4 regions of the Liquorilactobacillus sp. genome follow, and region 2 is predicted to be linked to each of the others. Evidence: predicted binding sites of a transcription regulator. Region 2 holds the regulator's gene; each other region holds the start of a gene.
The links. Region 2 encodes Rex, which represses fermentation and respiration genes when NADH is low (regulators of the CRP and FNR family bind a similar motif). Its sites were predicted from a motif close to TTGTGAANTANTTCACAA; they were not measured.
Positions count from the first base shown of each region.

Region 1: ABF682_RS01860 (NAD(P)-dependent alcohol dehydrogenase) is a predicted target of Rex. The motif match lies at 2,067-2,084, and genes of this name have one in related genera.
Region 3: ABF682_RS00035 (DoxX family membrane protein) is a predicted target of Rex. The motif match lies at 1,692-1,709, and genes of this name have one in related genera.
Region 4: pdhA (pyruvate dehydrogenase (acetyl-transferring) E1 component subunit alpha) is a predicted target of Rex. The motif match lies at 2,116-2,133, and genes of this name have one in related genera.

Region 1 is NZ_JBDNTS010000002.1:150,998-154,867, reverse strand. Features, by position in the region: gene ABF682_RS01880 (ROK family protein) at 1-257, shown strand, start outside; gene ABF682_RS01875 (histidine phosphatase family protein) at 457-1,032, shown strand; gene ABF682_RS01870 (helix-turn-helix transcriptional regulator) at 1,107-1,658, shown strand; gene ABF682_RS01865 (DUF3923 family protein) at 1,663-1,875, shown strand; gene ABF682_RS01860 (NAD(P)-dependent alcohol dehydrogenase) at 2,106-3,224, shown strand; gene ABF682_RS01855 (MFS transporter) at 3,536-3,870, shown strand, end outside.
Region 2 is NZ_JBDNTS010000004.1:50,313-54,182, reverse strand. Features, by position in the region: gene groL (chaperonin GroEL) at 1-342, opposite strand, end outside; gene groES (co-chaperone GroES) at 378-662, opposite strand; gene ABF682_RS03100 (lysostaphin resistance A-like protein) at 839-1,471, shown strand; gene ABF682_RS03095 (redox-sensing transcriptional repressor Rex) at 1,516-2,172, opposite strand; gene ABF682_RS03090 (ABC-F family ATP-binding cassette domain-containing protein) at 2,401-3,870, shown strand, end outside.
Region 3 is NZ_JBDNTS010000001.1:5,879-9,748, forward strand. Features, by position in the region: gene menC (o-succinylbenzoate synthase) at 1-178, shown strand, start outside; gene ABF682_RS00030 (DegV family protein) at 581-1,435, shown strand; gene ABF682_RS00035 (DoxX family membrane protein) at 1,786-2,286, shown strand; gene ABF682_RS00040 (shikimate kinase) at 2,316-2,819, opposite strand; gene ABF682_RS00045 (prephenate dehydrogenase) at 2,824-3,870, opposite strand, start outside.
Region 4 is NZ_JBDNTS010000001.1:45,454-49,323, forward strand. Features, by position in the region: gene ABF682_RS00195 (alpha-ketoacid dehydrogenase subunit beta) at 1-761, opposite strand, end outside; gene pdhA (pyruvate dehydrogenase (acetyl-transferring) E1 component subunit alpha) at 764-1,864, opposite strand; gene mnmG (tRNA uridine-5-carboxymethylaminomethyl(34) synthesis enzyme MnmG) at 2,576-3,870, opposite strand, start outside.

The DNA of each region.
Region 1 (3,870 bases), on a different contig from region 2:
GGGATTTATTAGCAAGATATATTGCTAAAGCCTGTGTGAACTATACGTTAACATTATCACCCGATATTTTGATTTTTGGTGGAAGTGTCTCTAGTCAGCAACAACTGTATCCTAAAGTTAGGAAATATTTTTTAAGAGACATGAATAATTATGTCGATATTATAGATGTAGACAAATATATAATTCCGGCAAAACTCGGTAATGATGCAGGAATTAAAGGCTGTCTGGCGTTTGGTAGAACAAGATTTGCAAGATAATTTTAGATTAGATATCCTGGATAGTAAATTATAGAGCTGGATCAAAAGTTAAATTTTGATCTGGTTTTTTTATTCCAGATAAACGTGTTCTATAAGTCAAAATTTATCTACTTATGGTACATTTTCTTGTTGATTGTTGTGTATATCTGGTATTCAGAATATAATTTTTTAAATATTAGTTTTTACAAAGGAGAATTATATGCTAACAAATATATATTTTGTTCGTCATGCATTGCCAGATTATTCTTGGGCAGATGATGCAACGATGTCATTAACTCAAGTAGGAAGAGATGATTCTTTAGCGGTACTTGATTCGCTTAAGAATATCTCTTTTGACTTTTGTATCTCAAGCCCCTACAAGAGAACTTTACAGACAATTGAACCACTAGTTTCTGAAAAAAAGCTTAAAGTACACACAGACGAATGCTTAAAAGAAAGGGTTCGCGGTGATATTGGCGAAAATGGGGATATGCTACTTAAAAAAAGATGGGAAAACTTTGATTTCCATGAAAAAAACGGCGAATCAATGAATAGTTTACAGCAAAGAAATATGAAGGTACTTAGTAAGATTCTTGAACAGCATCAAGGAGAAACTATATTATTTTCAACTCATGGAGCTGCCTTAAGTGCTATGCTTAATCATTTTGATAATGGATTTGGATATTCAGATTTTATCAGACTACAGTGTTTTACTCCGTATGTGTTGAAAATAAGCTTCGATGAGAGTAGTAAGATTGTTGATAAAAAGGAAGTTTTAATTATAGACAAGAAATAAGAGTATAACAGCGATGACAGGATGTCTGTCTTGCTATTAGAATAGAGACACGTTAATTTTGAGGAGGAGTATGTATGGTTGTAGCCAAGATATCAGAACTCTTAAAGTATAAGCGACAAGAAAATGGACTCACTCAAGCTGCTGTTGCCAAAAAATTGCATGTTTCACGTCAAGCAGTCTCTAATTGGGAAACTGGGAGACACTTACCAGATGTTATACTGATAAAAAAATTGGCGAATATTTACGGAATTACAACGGATGAACTAATTAGTGGAGGAGATAAAGAAAAGGTTGAAAAAAGTAATTCTACTGCAACTTTGCTTTATCCGTTGCTGTTGTTAGTAACATTAATCACCAGCAGATTGACTATAGCTTCAAATTCACGGGCATTGTTAGTAATGGACGGATTGATCTTGTTAAGCATCATGCTAGTTTTTTTAACTAAGTTCGCAGATAGTAAAATACAAATTTTAATGCGGATATTTAGTCTAACCGTATTTTTAAGTTGTACATTTATTAATGATATTTTAAATAATTTTAGTTTTCAAACTACAACTTTTATAAACAGCCTAATTCTATTATGGCAATTGTTTAGTACATACTACTACCAAAAAAGGAGTAGTTAGCGATATGAAATTAAAAATGTGGTGGTTGAGTAACTTAATTTGGTTACTAATTTTTGGCGTGCTGAGTTTTATTTTGATGACGAGAAGGATTGATGGTTCGGGCGCAGTTCAAACGCCAAAGACAAGAGTAGTTTCTTTGATTGTTTTAGCAGTCTTTTTTATAGTTGTAGCAATAATACAGTTAGTTATCTTGATATTTGTTAAGAGAAAAAGATAAAGTGTGTTAGATTATTTGTGATACAAATAACTAATTTTTAATAATTATTTATATTAAGTTAGTAGCTAGATTATGCATTGTATTTTCAGCATTAATTTGAAGTTTAGTGATTTACAATATGTAAATTTGTTATTTAACAGATGTAGATTTGTCATTGAAAGCGCTTGTTCTATGGATATAATAAAGCTGGATAGTTAAATAATTCACTAATTCAAGGAGGGATAAGTATCATGAAAATCAGTGCAGCAGTAGTTAATAAGGTTGGTGACCCGTTTGTAATCAAGAATAATATTGAACTAGCAGATATGGGGCCGACAGATTTACAAATCAAGGTGATAGCAAGTGGAATTTGTCATTCAGATGAGGCAATACGTAAGGGGGATGCTTCCTTAGGCTATCCTGTAATTTTAGGGCATGAAGGTGCCGGAATTGTTGAAAAGATTGGTTCACAAGTACAAGATTTTACAATTGGTGACCATGTAGTGTTATCATTTTATTCTGATGGTACATGTGACAATTGTTTGAAAGGAATACCCACGCAATGTCGCAGCTATGCCAAGTATAATTTGAGTGGAGTACGCGCAAATGGGACTGATCACTTCCTTAAAGATGGCAAGCATATTAGTGATATGTTTAACCAGTCATCTTTTACAACACATACGGTTGTGAATCAACGCAATGCAGTTAAGGTTGATAAAAAGCTTGATTTGCGTAAACTTGGACCTTTAGGTTGTGGTTATGTAACTGGTAGTGGTACTGTTTTTAATACTTTGAAGCCAAGACCAGGGCAAACAATTGCCGTTTTTGGCACTGGCGCAGTTGGGTTGGCAGCGATGATGGCAGGAAAAATTTCTGGGTGCACAAAAGTGATTGCGGTAGATGTTGTACCAGAAAGGCTTAAGTTAGCCAAAGAACTTGGTGCAACTCAGGCAATCAATAGTAAGGAGGAAGACCCAGTCGCAGCCATTCAAAAGTTAACGAATGGTTACGGGGTGGACTTTACTGTTGATACAACAGGAATTGAATCTGTTATGTTACAAGCAATTAATGCGCTAGCACAAGGTGGAACAACTGCTTTGATTGCAGTAACTGCAAATAACATTACAATGAGTTCTTGGAATGACTTGTGTACTTCTGATCGTAAAGTTGTCGGTGTCAATATGGGTGATTCGATTCCGCAAATTGATGTTCCACGGTTGATTGAATTTTATAAATTAGGGATGTTTGACTTTGACAAGACCGAAAAGTTCTACAAATTTACTGATATTAATCAAGCAAACAATGACTCAGTTATGGGAAAGACAATTAAACCCGTTTTGGTTATTGATGAGGAGTATCAACCAGAATAATTAATGAGGTTAAGTTACTCATGATTTAAGAAAACCTATACAATAAGAACATATTTATACGGAATAAATAGAGGAACTGAATCAAAATTTAAATTTTGATCCAGTTTTTTTGAGGGGAAAATTCTGATGGAATATAGCTACGGGAAAATTTACCTTGCTAAGAGTGATTATCTTAGATTATTTTTCCAGTCTTTAATTATGTATATATGACATAAAAAGACTGTCTTTTTGATATTGTAAACGGATACATTCAATGGTGTAATCTATTTGTATACAAAATGGATATCCGAAAAATGACAAGGGGTGGCAGCATGGCAAAAGAAAGTTCAAATGGGTCAACTTGGGCTGTATCGTTAACCAATTTTCTGGATTCTGGATCAATTGTAGCGGGTGCATCGGGTTTAACACTATGGCAAAAATCTTTTGGATTATCTGATTTTGATGTTGGATTGTTGGGGGCTCTAAGTGCAAATGCATTTGGGTCAGCGTTAGGTGCAATTATTGGTGGAAGACTTTCAGATAAGTATGGACGAAAGATGATTTATACCTATGACATGTTGATTTATATGTTAGGAACATTAATAGTCGTTTTTTCAGTTAATTTCCCAATGCTTTTACTAGGCTTTTTAGTAACAGGTATCGCAGT
Region 2 (3,870 bases):
ACCCACTGGATTTGCACCTGCAGTTACGTTCTTCATTCCTTCCGTAACAATTGCTTGTGTCAATACAGTAGCAGTTGTAGTACCATCACCTGCAATATCATTTGTCTTTGAAGCAACTTCCGCAACAAGTTTTGCTCCCATATTTTCAAAGTGATCTTCAAGTTCAATTGCCTTTGCAATAGTTACACCATCATTTGTAATTGTTGGTGAACCATAAGACTGTTCCAAAACAACATTTCTTCCTTTTGGACCAATTGTTGATTTAACCGTATTTGCTAACTTATCAACACCTGCAAGCATTTTTGAACGAGCATCTTCTGAAAATTTAATTTCTTTTGCCATTAATAATTCACCTCATAGTCGATTTATAATAATCTTTAGTCTACAATTGCAACAATATCTTTTTCATGAACAACCAAATACCCTTTTTCTTCGTATTTGACCTCTGTGCCAGCATATTTATCAAACAAAACTGTTTCACCGACTTTGACTGATAAAGCAACCTTTTCGCCGTTATCTAAAACTCGGCCTGCACCAACAGCTGCCACTTTTCCTGTTTGTGGCTTTTCTTGAGCATTGCTAGCAATCACTATACCGCCAACAGTTTGTTCCTCATCTTTTTGAACTTCCAAAATAACACGATCTCCTAAAGGTTTAAGCACTGTATATCCCTCCAATATTGTTTTGCTTTTAGCACTTTATTAGTTCAAGTGCTAATCACAACTATTACTATAATCAATTCATGCTAAAAATGCAAGTTTTTTATCACTCTAACTGCAAGAGTGCTAAATTAATATATGCTATACTAGACCTATTATTAAAGTGAATGGAGCTAACTATGAATATCAGAAAAAATTCTTTCGTACTACTCGTAACATATCTTGTTGTCATGCTATTTCCGAATCTTTTTTTTACAGTAAGCAAAAGTAATCTATTGCTGTTCATCACAACTAGTATTGTGGGAACTGCAGGAATATTCTGTATGTTCTACCTTAACCAGAAATTTCCGTTTGCGAACCATATTGATTCAAAAAAAAGCTCCCTGACTTCAGTACTATTATTAGGTATTTTGGGAACAATTCTAGCTTTTCTTGTCCAAAAAGTAACAATGCTTGCTGAAATTTATTTTCTACATCAACCAGCGGTCTCCGAAAATACAAGCCAAATAATGACAATTATCGCTCACTATCCTTATTATTTAATATACGTAATAGTTGCTGCACCGGTAATGGAAGAATTTATTTTTCGCAAAGTATTCTTCGGTAACCTCTCAACCTTTATTAATCCAATGGGAGCTGCACTCTTCTCAAGTATTCTTTTCAGCATTGCTCATGCTGACGGGCACTACTTAACCTATGCTTGTTTAGGACTAGTTTTGAGTTTTGTATACTACAAGGCTCACAATATTAAAGCACCAATCATTACTCATATACTTATGAATCTTCTGGTTGTTGCACTTCAACTAAAATAAAAAGCCTTACCGCAGTAAGAACTTTAGCAAAGCATTTTTAGCTGTTAATCTTCTGATGGTGTTTCAGCTTCATCACCAAATTTATTCAGGAAATAAATTAGGGTTTGTAATTCATTTGTTAGATCAACGTTCTGAACTCTAACAGTACTAGGAACTGTAATTCTAAGCGGCGTAAAATTAAGTATTCCCTTAATTCCAACATCAACAAGCTCTTTTGTAACCTTTTGAGCGACACTGGATGGAACGGTTAAAATTACAATCTCAATTTGCTGAACTGTTAACTGCTCCTTCATATCAGCCATATCATAAACCGGGACACTACTTTGAATTGTTCCAGTGATATCCTGATTAATATCAAAAGCAGCACTAATACGCACATTATTACTCTGATGAAAATTATAATTCAAGAGCGCATGCCCGAGATTACCAACTCCAATCAGTGCTACATTTGTTAACTGGTCTTGCTTTAAGGTCTTCTTGAAAAAAGCAAGCAAGCTGTCCACATCATACCCATATCCTCGTTTTCCTAGAGCACCAAAGTATGAGAAGTCTCTTCTAATTGTTGCGGAATCAACCTTAACAGCATCTGCGAGCTCGGTTGATGAAATTCTTTGTTTGCCTGCATCCGATAAGAAGTGCAAGTAACGATAATAAATTGGCAGTCTTTTGGCTGTCGCGTGAGGAATTTTTGATGTTACCATTGTTTGTCTCCCTTCATTAATAAATGATTCAGTCTTTTTATGTAGTATAGCACATTCCTTGTGAAGTTACGTATTTAACTATCTTCACAAGCAATAATGTTGTACACTATATTTTACCGTATTCATGCTACACTAAAATACATTCACATGCAATAGAATGAGCAATTACTTACCAAGTTTCACAAAGATTATAATTGCTATTAATTTTAATATTCAAGAGGTGTTTTTATGATTTTACTTCAAGTACAAAATGTTGAGCGTCTATTTGGAAGTGATGTTCTCTTCCAAAAAGTTAACCTTGATGTTCAGGAAAGCTCAAGGATTGCTCTCGTCGGGCGAAATGGAGTCGGCAAAACGACATTAATTAAAATGATTGTTGGCTTGCAATCGCCTGATAATGGTCAGATTACAAAAAATAAAAAAATGACAATTGGCTATCTTGCACAAGAGAACGGTTTAGATTCCTCAAAAAGTATTTATGCAGAAATGCTTACTGTTTTCAATGATTTAATGAAAATGGAGGTCAAACTGCATGAACTAGAAAATGCAATTGCAAACTTTAATCATTCTACCCAATCAAAATCACAGTATGACACACTTCTTGACAGTTATGACCAGCTATCGCACAACTTCAAAGAAGCAAACGGTTATGGCTATGAATCAGAAATTCGAGCTGTTCTTCACGGCTTTAAATTCTATGAGAAGGATTTTTCAACTATCATTGGAACCCTGTCTGGTGGACAAAAAACTCGATTAGCACTTGCAAAACTATTGTTAGAAAAAAATGACCTATTAATATTGGATGAACCAACAAACCATTTAGACATCCAGACTTTAGGCTGGTTAGAAGGCTATTTACAATCATATTCCGGTGCTCTCTTAATCATCTCACATGACCGCTATTTCCTTGACAAAATCTCTCAGGAAGTTTGTGAACTCACACCAAGTGGGGCGGAGCATTACCATGGGAATTACTCTTCCTATATTGAAGAAAAGGCAAAACGTTTTCAACAGAAAATGAAACAATATGAAAAACAACAAGAAGAAATTGAAAAACTTGAAGATTTTGTTACACGCAACATTGTACGTGCATCAACAACAAAGAGGGCTCAAAGTCGCAGAAAACAGCTTGAAAAGATCAAGCGCATAGAGCGGCCCACTGACGGACAACAAGGACCTCATTTTCAATTCACCGCGGATCGGCAAAGTGGCAATATTGTCCTAACTGTTAATAATGCCTTTATCGGTTATGGAAACAATCCCATCTCGGGTCCAATCAATATTGATTTACGAAAACATCAGATGATGGCAATCGTTGGCAGCAATGGGATTGGCAAGTCAACCTTATTGAAAAGCATCCTCAGTAAAGTCCCTCTGATCAGTGGAGAATATTCGTTTGGAACAAATGTAGATACAGGCTACTACGATCAGGAATTAAGAAATTTGCATACTAAAAAGACTGTCTTAAACGAATTATGGGATGAACATTCTACCACTCCTGAGAAGGATATCAGATCAATTTTGGGAAGCTTCCTTTTTTCTGGAGATGATGTAAAGAAAGTTGTTCATAATCTTTCTGGCGGTGAAAAAGCTCGTTTATTGCTGACAAAACTTGCATTTAATCACGATAACTTCCTAATTTTCGATGAACCAACTAACCATTTAGACATTGATAGTAAAGAAGTTCTTGAAGAGGCA
Region 3 (3,870 bases), on a different contig from region 2:
TGGATTAGACTTTCCTGGTGATATTTCAGCATCTTCGCGCTATTATTCCAAGGATGTTATAACATCTGAGTTCATGCTTGCACGTGGAATGCTCTCGGTTCCACTTGGATTAGGTATCGGAGTTACTCTTACTCCTAAATATCAACAAGCACTCCAAGATACGACTTCTTTTCTGTAATTTCTATTCTTTAAAAAAAACCAAAAATATCGTCACAAATAATTCACAATTCCATTCTATAATTTATTACATACCCTGGTAATATATCTTTTTCTTTTCCCCCTGTTGTAAGAGTTGATGACTCTCACAACAAATGATGTCTAAGTCTTTAACGCTCCCCCAAGTGTTGAAATCTTTTAGATGTCATAGCAGGCACAGTCACTGTTGATTGTGCCTTTTTTATTGTCCTTAATGAGTATAATCAATAACTTGATTCCCTCATTTCTGTTATAATTTACGTAGTGTAATTAGTAGACATCTAGACTTAAGGTTTACATGATATTGAATCATAAACTATTTAGCGTATAATAGATAATGTTAATAAATAAAAAAACAGATTAAAAAATCTAAGGAGCATACAGTATGACTAAATCCATTAAAATTCTGACCGATTCTTCAATTCAACTAACACCCGAAGAATTAAAAGAATATTCAATCAATATCATTCCTTTGTCCATTGAGATTGAAGGAAAAACGTTCGTAGATGGAGAGAACATCTCACGTCAAGAACTTATTGACCATCTTCGTGCTGGAAGATTTCCTAAAACCAGCCAGCCTGCCTTGGGGAAGTTTGTGGAAATGTATGATGAACTTGGTGCGGATGGCAGCTCAGTTCTTGCAATTATGATTTCTGATGTTTTAAGTGGCACTTGTGCAACTGCACAAACTGCAGCTAATATGACAGAAACTGAAGTAACTGTTATTAATAGCAAATCTACAGATCGTGGTCAAGCATACCAGGTAATTGCAGCTGCAAAAGATTTGGCAGCAGGGAAGAGTATTGAAGAAATTAAAAAACATTGTCTAGAAATTCATAAACGAACCAGAGTTAATGTTCTAATTGATAATCTAGATTGCCTAGTAAAAGGCGGCCGTGTAAGTCGTCTGGCAGGTACCCTAACAAAATTGATTAATCTCAAAATTATTGTCGAATTAGGTGACAAAAGTCTTGACCCTGTTGTAAAAGGTCGGAGCAAAAAGACCTTCGTTAAATTCTGCGAAGATCTTGCTCAGCGTCACATTGATAACCCCATTATTGATTTAGCTCTTTCTCATGTTGATCCAGAACCTGAATTTATAGAAAGACTAAAGGAAACGATATTAGGCGAAGATAGCAATGTCCCATCACTAATAAAACTAACTAGTCCGATCATCATGACACATACAGGATTAAATGCTATTGGTGTAATTACCCTGTCGGAGAAGGAAGATCAATAAAATATATTATCAGTTTTTCATGTCATAACAAAAAGTATAATTATTTGTTCAAGTAATTTGGACTTATGAACCACATTTGTCCTGAAAAACATGGCATCGGAATCAAAATCTGATTTTTTGCCTCAGTTTCTCCTACATTGATATTGGATACTTTAAAAATATTCCCAGATTAGTAACTCTAGCTGACAGTGCTATTCAACAAATCTCATTGTCTAATACAATTTACTCTAATCAATTCTTCTAATAAATTAAATACTTGTGTACTTTTTCACTTTTCTTTACAAATACATCACTTATATATATACTTACATTATGAAAGCGAATTCGGTGGTTATTTTGGAGGGATAATAATGATAAAATGGTTACGCAGTTCAAATATAAGCGGTCTGTTATTAGCAATTATTAGAGTTTATTTGGGTATCTTATGGCTGATGTCTGGCATTGAAAAAGTTGGCGGTTTTACCGCTGAAAAATTTATAGCTGCAGCAATCAAGAACCCCGTTGTTGGTCCAACAGGTCATTCTGTATACGGCTGGTTTACTTCTATTCTAGAAAGCTTCGTTGCACCAAATATCGGTATTTTTAATTTTCTAGTAGCTTGGGGTGAGGTATTCATCGGACTCGGCTTAATCTTTGGAGCTTTCACCACAGCAGCTACATTCTTTGCACTCATGATGAATTTCAGTTACTTGCTAGCTGGAAGTATTTCAGTCAATCCGCAATATATTTTCCTCGAATTTATAGTTATTATCGCTGGATATAACGCTGGAAAAATTGGGCTAGATCGCTTTATCATCCCATTTATCCGTGAAAAAGTCCCTTTTCTTAAAAATTCGGTTGAAGGCTACTGAGTTTTTAGTAACTATCACACTTTTATAGATCAATGTACCAATAAATACTTGTAAATTTGTTCCGTGATGTCTAATGGTGATCGATCATCTGTATTTATGCTTAAACTGGCACATTCTTGATAAAAAGGCATTCTTTTAATTTGTAATTCTGTTAGTTGCTGCACTGACATTTGGTTTGCAAGTGGTCTTTCTTCGCTTTTACCCACTCGCTCTAAGATTGTACTTGTTGAAGCTTCCAGCAGTATTACAGGAGTCTTTGCCGCTTGTAAAATTTTTAGATTTCGTATACTAATTGGAGTTCCTCCACCTGTTGAGAGGACTCCATTTTTGTTTAATTGCTTTAATAAAGTCTTGTGTTCTAATTCACGAAACCTTTTCTCACCATAATTTGAAAAGATTTCTTTTATTGTTTGTCCAGTATTTTCAACAATTTCTTGATCTAAGTCGGTGTGCGGTACCACTAACGTCTCGGCAAGCAACCTTCCAATTGTTGTTTTTCCGCTTCCCATAAAACCTATTAAGATCGCATCCATTACTCTATCTCTCCTCGACGATTTGGTATTTTTGATTTATAAGTACTTCTTTTGCCTTCTCACAGTCATTTTCTTTCATAAATGTAAGTTGCAATACACCATCAATCTCTTCTCGAATTTCTAAAATCTGCAGATTAACTAAATTAATTTTATTATGTGCTAACAATGCTGTCACTCTTGCAATCACACCTAATTTATCTGGTATATTAACAAGTAAATCGTAAAAATTTGGCAGCCTATATTCTTTTTGATTGCTTAATTTATCCCGGCTATTCTTTGCTTGAGCAAATAAATTGTAAAGATTTTCTTGATTACCAGTACTTAAATCATTTTGTACTTCTAAAAGCAACTGCTGGTATTTTGCCAATTGCTTTGTAAGTATTGCTGCATTTGTCTTTAAAATCGCACTCCACATGTCTGGATCAGAAGATGCAATTCTCGTAATCGATTTAAAACCACCAGCTGCCAGCTTCATTCCTAATGCTGAATCAGAAAATTCATCCTGAGTACGATTTACCAGAGTTGCTGCAATAATATGCGGTAAGTGACTGATTTGTCCTACTAATGTATCATGTGTGCCTGCATCAATTTTAAACCATTTAACATTTGTTTCTTGTAACAGTAACTGTAACTTTTCGACTTGCTCATTTTTTGTTTTTGGTGCTACCAAAAAATAGAACGCATTCTCAAATAAATCTGCTCTTCCAGCTGTAACGCCCATTTTATGGGATCCGGCCATTGGATGACCACCAATAAAAGTCACAGTTGGTTGAACCAATTCTTCAGCTGCTTTTGAAACTGCTTGCTTTGTGCTCCCTACATCTGTAATAATCACACCTGGTTTCAACTGCAGTTTGCTTAATTCATGCAGCGTTCTAATAATTTGATCTACTGGAGTTGCCAAAATAATGATATCGGCTGTTTTAACAGCTGCAAAATTTCTCGCAGCCTTATCAATTATTTTATTTGCAATTGCGTAATTCAAAGTTTCTTCGTCTGTATCCGCTGCAGTAATCACAATTTCTTGCTTCTTTTTTTTAATTGCCCGTGC
Region 4 (3,870 bases), on a different contig from region 2:
GTTTTCTTAACCGATTCCAGAATAGTCTCTTCGTCAATCGGAGACACAGTTCTTAAATCTACTACTTCTGCACTGATATTTTGCTTGGTTAACTCATCACTCGCCTTGATTGCCTCTTGAACCATTGCACCATAAGTGATAATCGTCAAATCTGTACCCTCTTTTACAATATTAGCTTTGTCCAATGGTACTGTATATTCTTCATCAGGTACTTCGGCTTTAATTGAGCGATACAACTTCATATGTTCTAAGAACACAACTGGATCATCAGAACGAATCGCTGAGATTAAGAGACCCTTAGCATCGTATGGATTACTCGGAATAACAACACGTAATCCTGGAATTTGCGATACTAACCCTTCTAAACTATCAGCATGTAGCTCTGGTGTATGCACACCACCACCAAAAGGAGCACGAATTGTAATTGGCATCTCACGGGTTCCATCTAGTCGGAAATGAATTCGCGCAATCTGTCCTGCTATTTGGTCCATTGCTTCAAAAACAAAACCAAAGAATTGAATTTCGGGTACTGGACGAAAACCTTCCAAAGCCAATCCAGTCGAAAGCCCGATAATTCCAGACTCAGCAAGAGGCGTATCAAAGACACGTTCTTCACCGTGCTTTGCTTGAAGATCTTCTGTAGCACGGAAAACTCCCCCATTTTTTCCAACATCTTCACCAAAAACGAGAACTTTCTCATCTCTTGCAAGTTCCTGATCTAGCGCATCAGTTATTGCTTTAATCATTGTCTTGTTCGCCATAATTATTTTGCCTCCTTCGCTTCAAACTTCTCAATTTCTCTTTTAGTTCCAGCCGGTGTTTCTTTAAAGGTATTCTTTAAATATTCACTAATTTTTTGTTTTGGCATATTTTCAACTTTATTAATTGCTTCATTAATTTCAGCACGAACTTGCTCAACGTAGGTTTCCTCATCCTCTTGCTTCCAAAGACCTTTACCCTCAAGATAAAGTCTCATTCTTACCAATGGATCTCTTTTGACCCAAAGATCATCTGTTTCCTTCGTACGATACCGTTTTGGATCATCTCCAGAGAGAGTATGCGGACCATAACGATAAGTTAGCGTCTCAATCAGTACTGGACCATTACCTGCTAATGCATAATCACGAGCTTCTTTTGTTACCTCATAAACAGCTAATGCATCCATTCCATCTACTTGAATTCCAGGAATTCCGGCAGCCACTGCTTTTTGAGCCAAGGTCCCGGCAGCCGTTTGCTTACTACGCGGGACTGAAATTGCAAAACCATTATTTTGAATGACAAAGATTGCGGGAGCTTGAAACGCACCTGCAAAGTTAATTCCTTCGTAAAAATCACCTTGTGATGTTCCACCATCACCAGTATAAGTGTAGGCCACATTCTTTTGGCCTTTTAACTTGAAGCCAAGTGCTACCCCCGCAGCTTGAACATATTGTGCTCCAATAATGATTTGTGGTGGTAATGCCCGTAATTCAGCAGGATACTTATTACCGTCGACATGTCCACGTGACCACAGAAATGCCTGATATAAAGGCAATCCATGTTGTACAAGCTGTGGTACATCACGATATGCTGGTAAAATAAAGTCTTCTTTTTCCATCACAAAATTCGATGCAATCTGGCTTGCCTCTTCACCTGCAGTAGGTGCATAGAATCCTAGGCGTCCTTGACGATTCAATTTTGTTGAACGCTCATCAAGTGTTCTCGACCAAACCATTTGTTTAAAGAGTTCAACAAGCTCTTCATCACTCAAATCCGGTTTCCAATCAGGTTCCAACAATTTTCCCTCTATAGATAAAAGCTGTACCGGTTTGAATTCATCATCAAATTTCTTCAATTGTTCAAAATCGATTATTTTTTTTGACATTTCTAGACCTCCTCATCATTATCAAGCAAACATTACAGCAAACCTCGTTTACAACGTAATCCGTGATACAACTTATTTCTTTCCACTAAGTTATATTTTTCTTTTGTAAACCGCTTTCATACTTATTTTAACGCCTTTTGCACAATATTTAAACATTGTGATTGCATGAACTTATTATGATATACAAGAACCATTTCTACAACAAATTTGCTATCTTAATTTTCATCAAAATATCATTTTAAATTCTGTGGTTGTGATTTCAAACACATACTTTTTTTCATTTCCATTGTCTAACTATGTCACTTCACTCAAAAATGCTTTATTATTAATTTAATTAATCTAGAGGAGATGTCTCACATGTTATGGTTTTGGAAAAATGCAGCTCTGTTAGTCGCTATCACAAGTCTTTTTTTCATCCCAATATTGCTTTTAAATCTTTGGGGCCTATCGAGCGGTAGTCATCTCATTTACGGAATCTTAATACTTATCGATTTTATCTACTTAAATCTCGAATCAATTTTCATTGCAATTGTAGTAAGAAAAAAGCGTCTGGAGAAAAATCCAGACACCGATAGTAAAAAAGATGATTGACATTTTTTAATAAATTTTGCTTGTTTTGTGGAGAAAGAACCAAATAATTCCTATTTGAAAAGAATCTATTTTATTTTTATTACCATCCAAAACTTGTACAAAAAGTATATCTTCCATAATCTAAATCTTTGCTATCTTCCCTTGTTCAATATAAATCGCTAAGATCGAAATATCTGCTGGGTTAACTCCACTGATTCGACTAGCTTGTGCCAGTGTTTCGGGACGAATTTTTTCGAATTTTTGCCGCGCTTCCGTGGCAATTCCCTCAATCGCACTATAATCAATTCGATCTGGAATTTTTTTGGCTTCCATCTTTTTGAGCTTCTCAACTTTTTGATTGGCTTTTTTGATGTAACCCTCGTATTTAATTTGAATCTCAACTTGTTCAATTACTCGATTATCGATTTCTTTTGTTGATTCCGGAATAAACTCAGCTAATTCAGCGTAGGTTACCTCTGGGCGGCGCAAGAAATCACTTGCCAATACGCCATCTTTCAATGGTGCAGCACCTTTTTTTGCAAGAAATGCATTGACTTGCTCATTTGGCTTAATTCGATAACTTTCAAGCCGTTTTTCTTCAGCTTCGATAGCTGCCTTTTTTGCCTCAAACTTGGTATAACGCTCATCAGAAATCAAACCAATTTCATGGCCTAATTCAGTCAAACGCATATCTGCATTATCATGACGCAAAATCAAGCGGTACTCTGCACGCGATGTTAATAAACGATACGGCTCGTTTGTTCCCTTGGTTACTAGATCATCAACCATCACACCAATATAGGCATCACTACGCTTGAGCACAACTTCTTCTTTGTCAAGAGCGTGTAACCCTGCATTAATTCCGGCTAACATTCCTTGACCAGCAGCCTCTTCATAACCCGAAGTCCCATTTGTTTGACCCGCAGTATATAATCCACTAATTAGCTTTGTCTCCAATGTAGGTCTTAGTTGATATGGTGAAACAATATCATATTCAATCGCATAACCAGGTCTCATCATTTCAGCATGCTCAAGCCCTTTGATAGAATGCACCATTTGTTGTTGGATTTCTTCTGGCATTGAAGTCGACAAACCTTGAACATAAAACTCATCGGTATTGCGTCCTTCTGGTTCAATAAACAATTGGTGCCGCGGTTTATCAGCAAATCTCACAATCTTATCTTCAATCGATGGACAATACCTTGGTCCAACTCCCTCAATCACACCTGAAAACATTGGTGCACGATCAAGGTTTGCTCGAATCAATTCATGTGTCTTTTCATTAGTATATGTCAGCCAGCAAGATAGCTGATCCTTAGCATTCAAGTAATCATCATCAGAAGTCTCAAAACTAAAATGATTTGGCTCCTTATCACCTGGCTGTTCTTCAGTTACTCCATATTCAATCGTATTTCCATCAACCCGTGGTGGAGTTC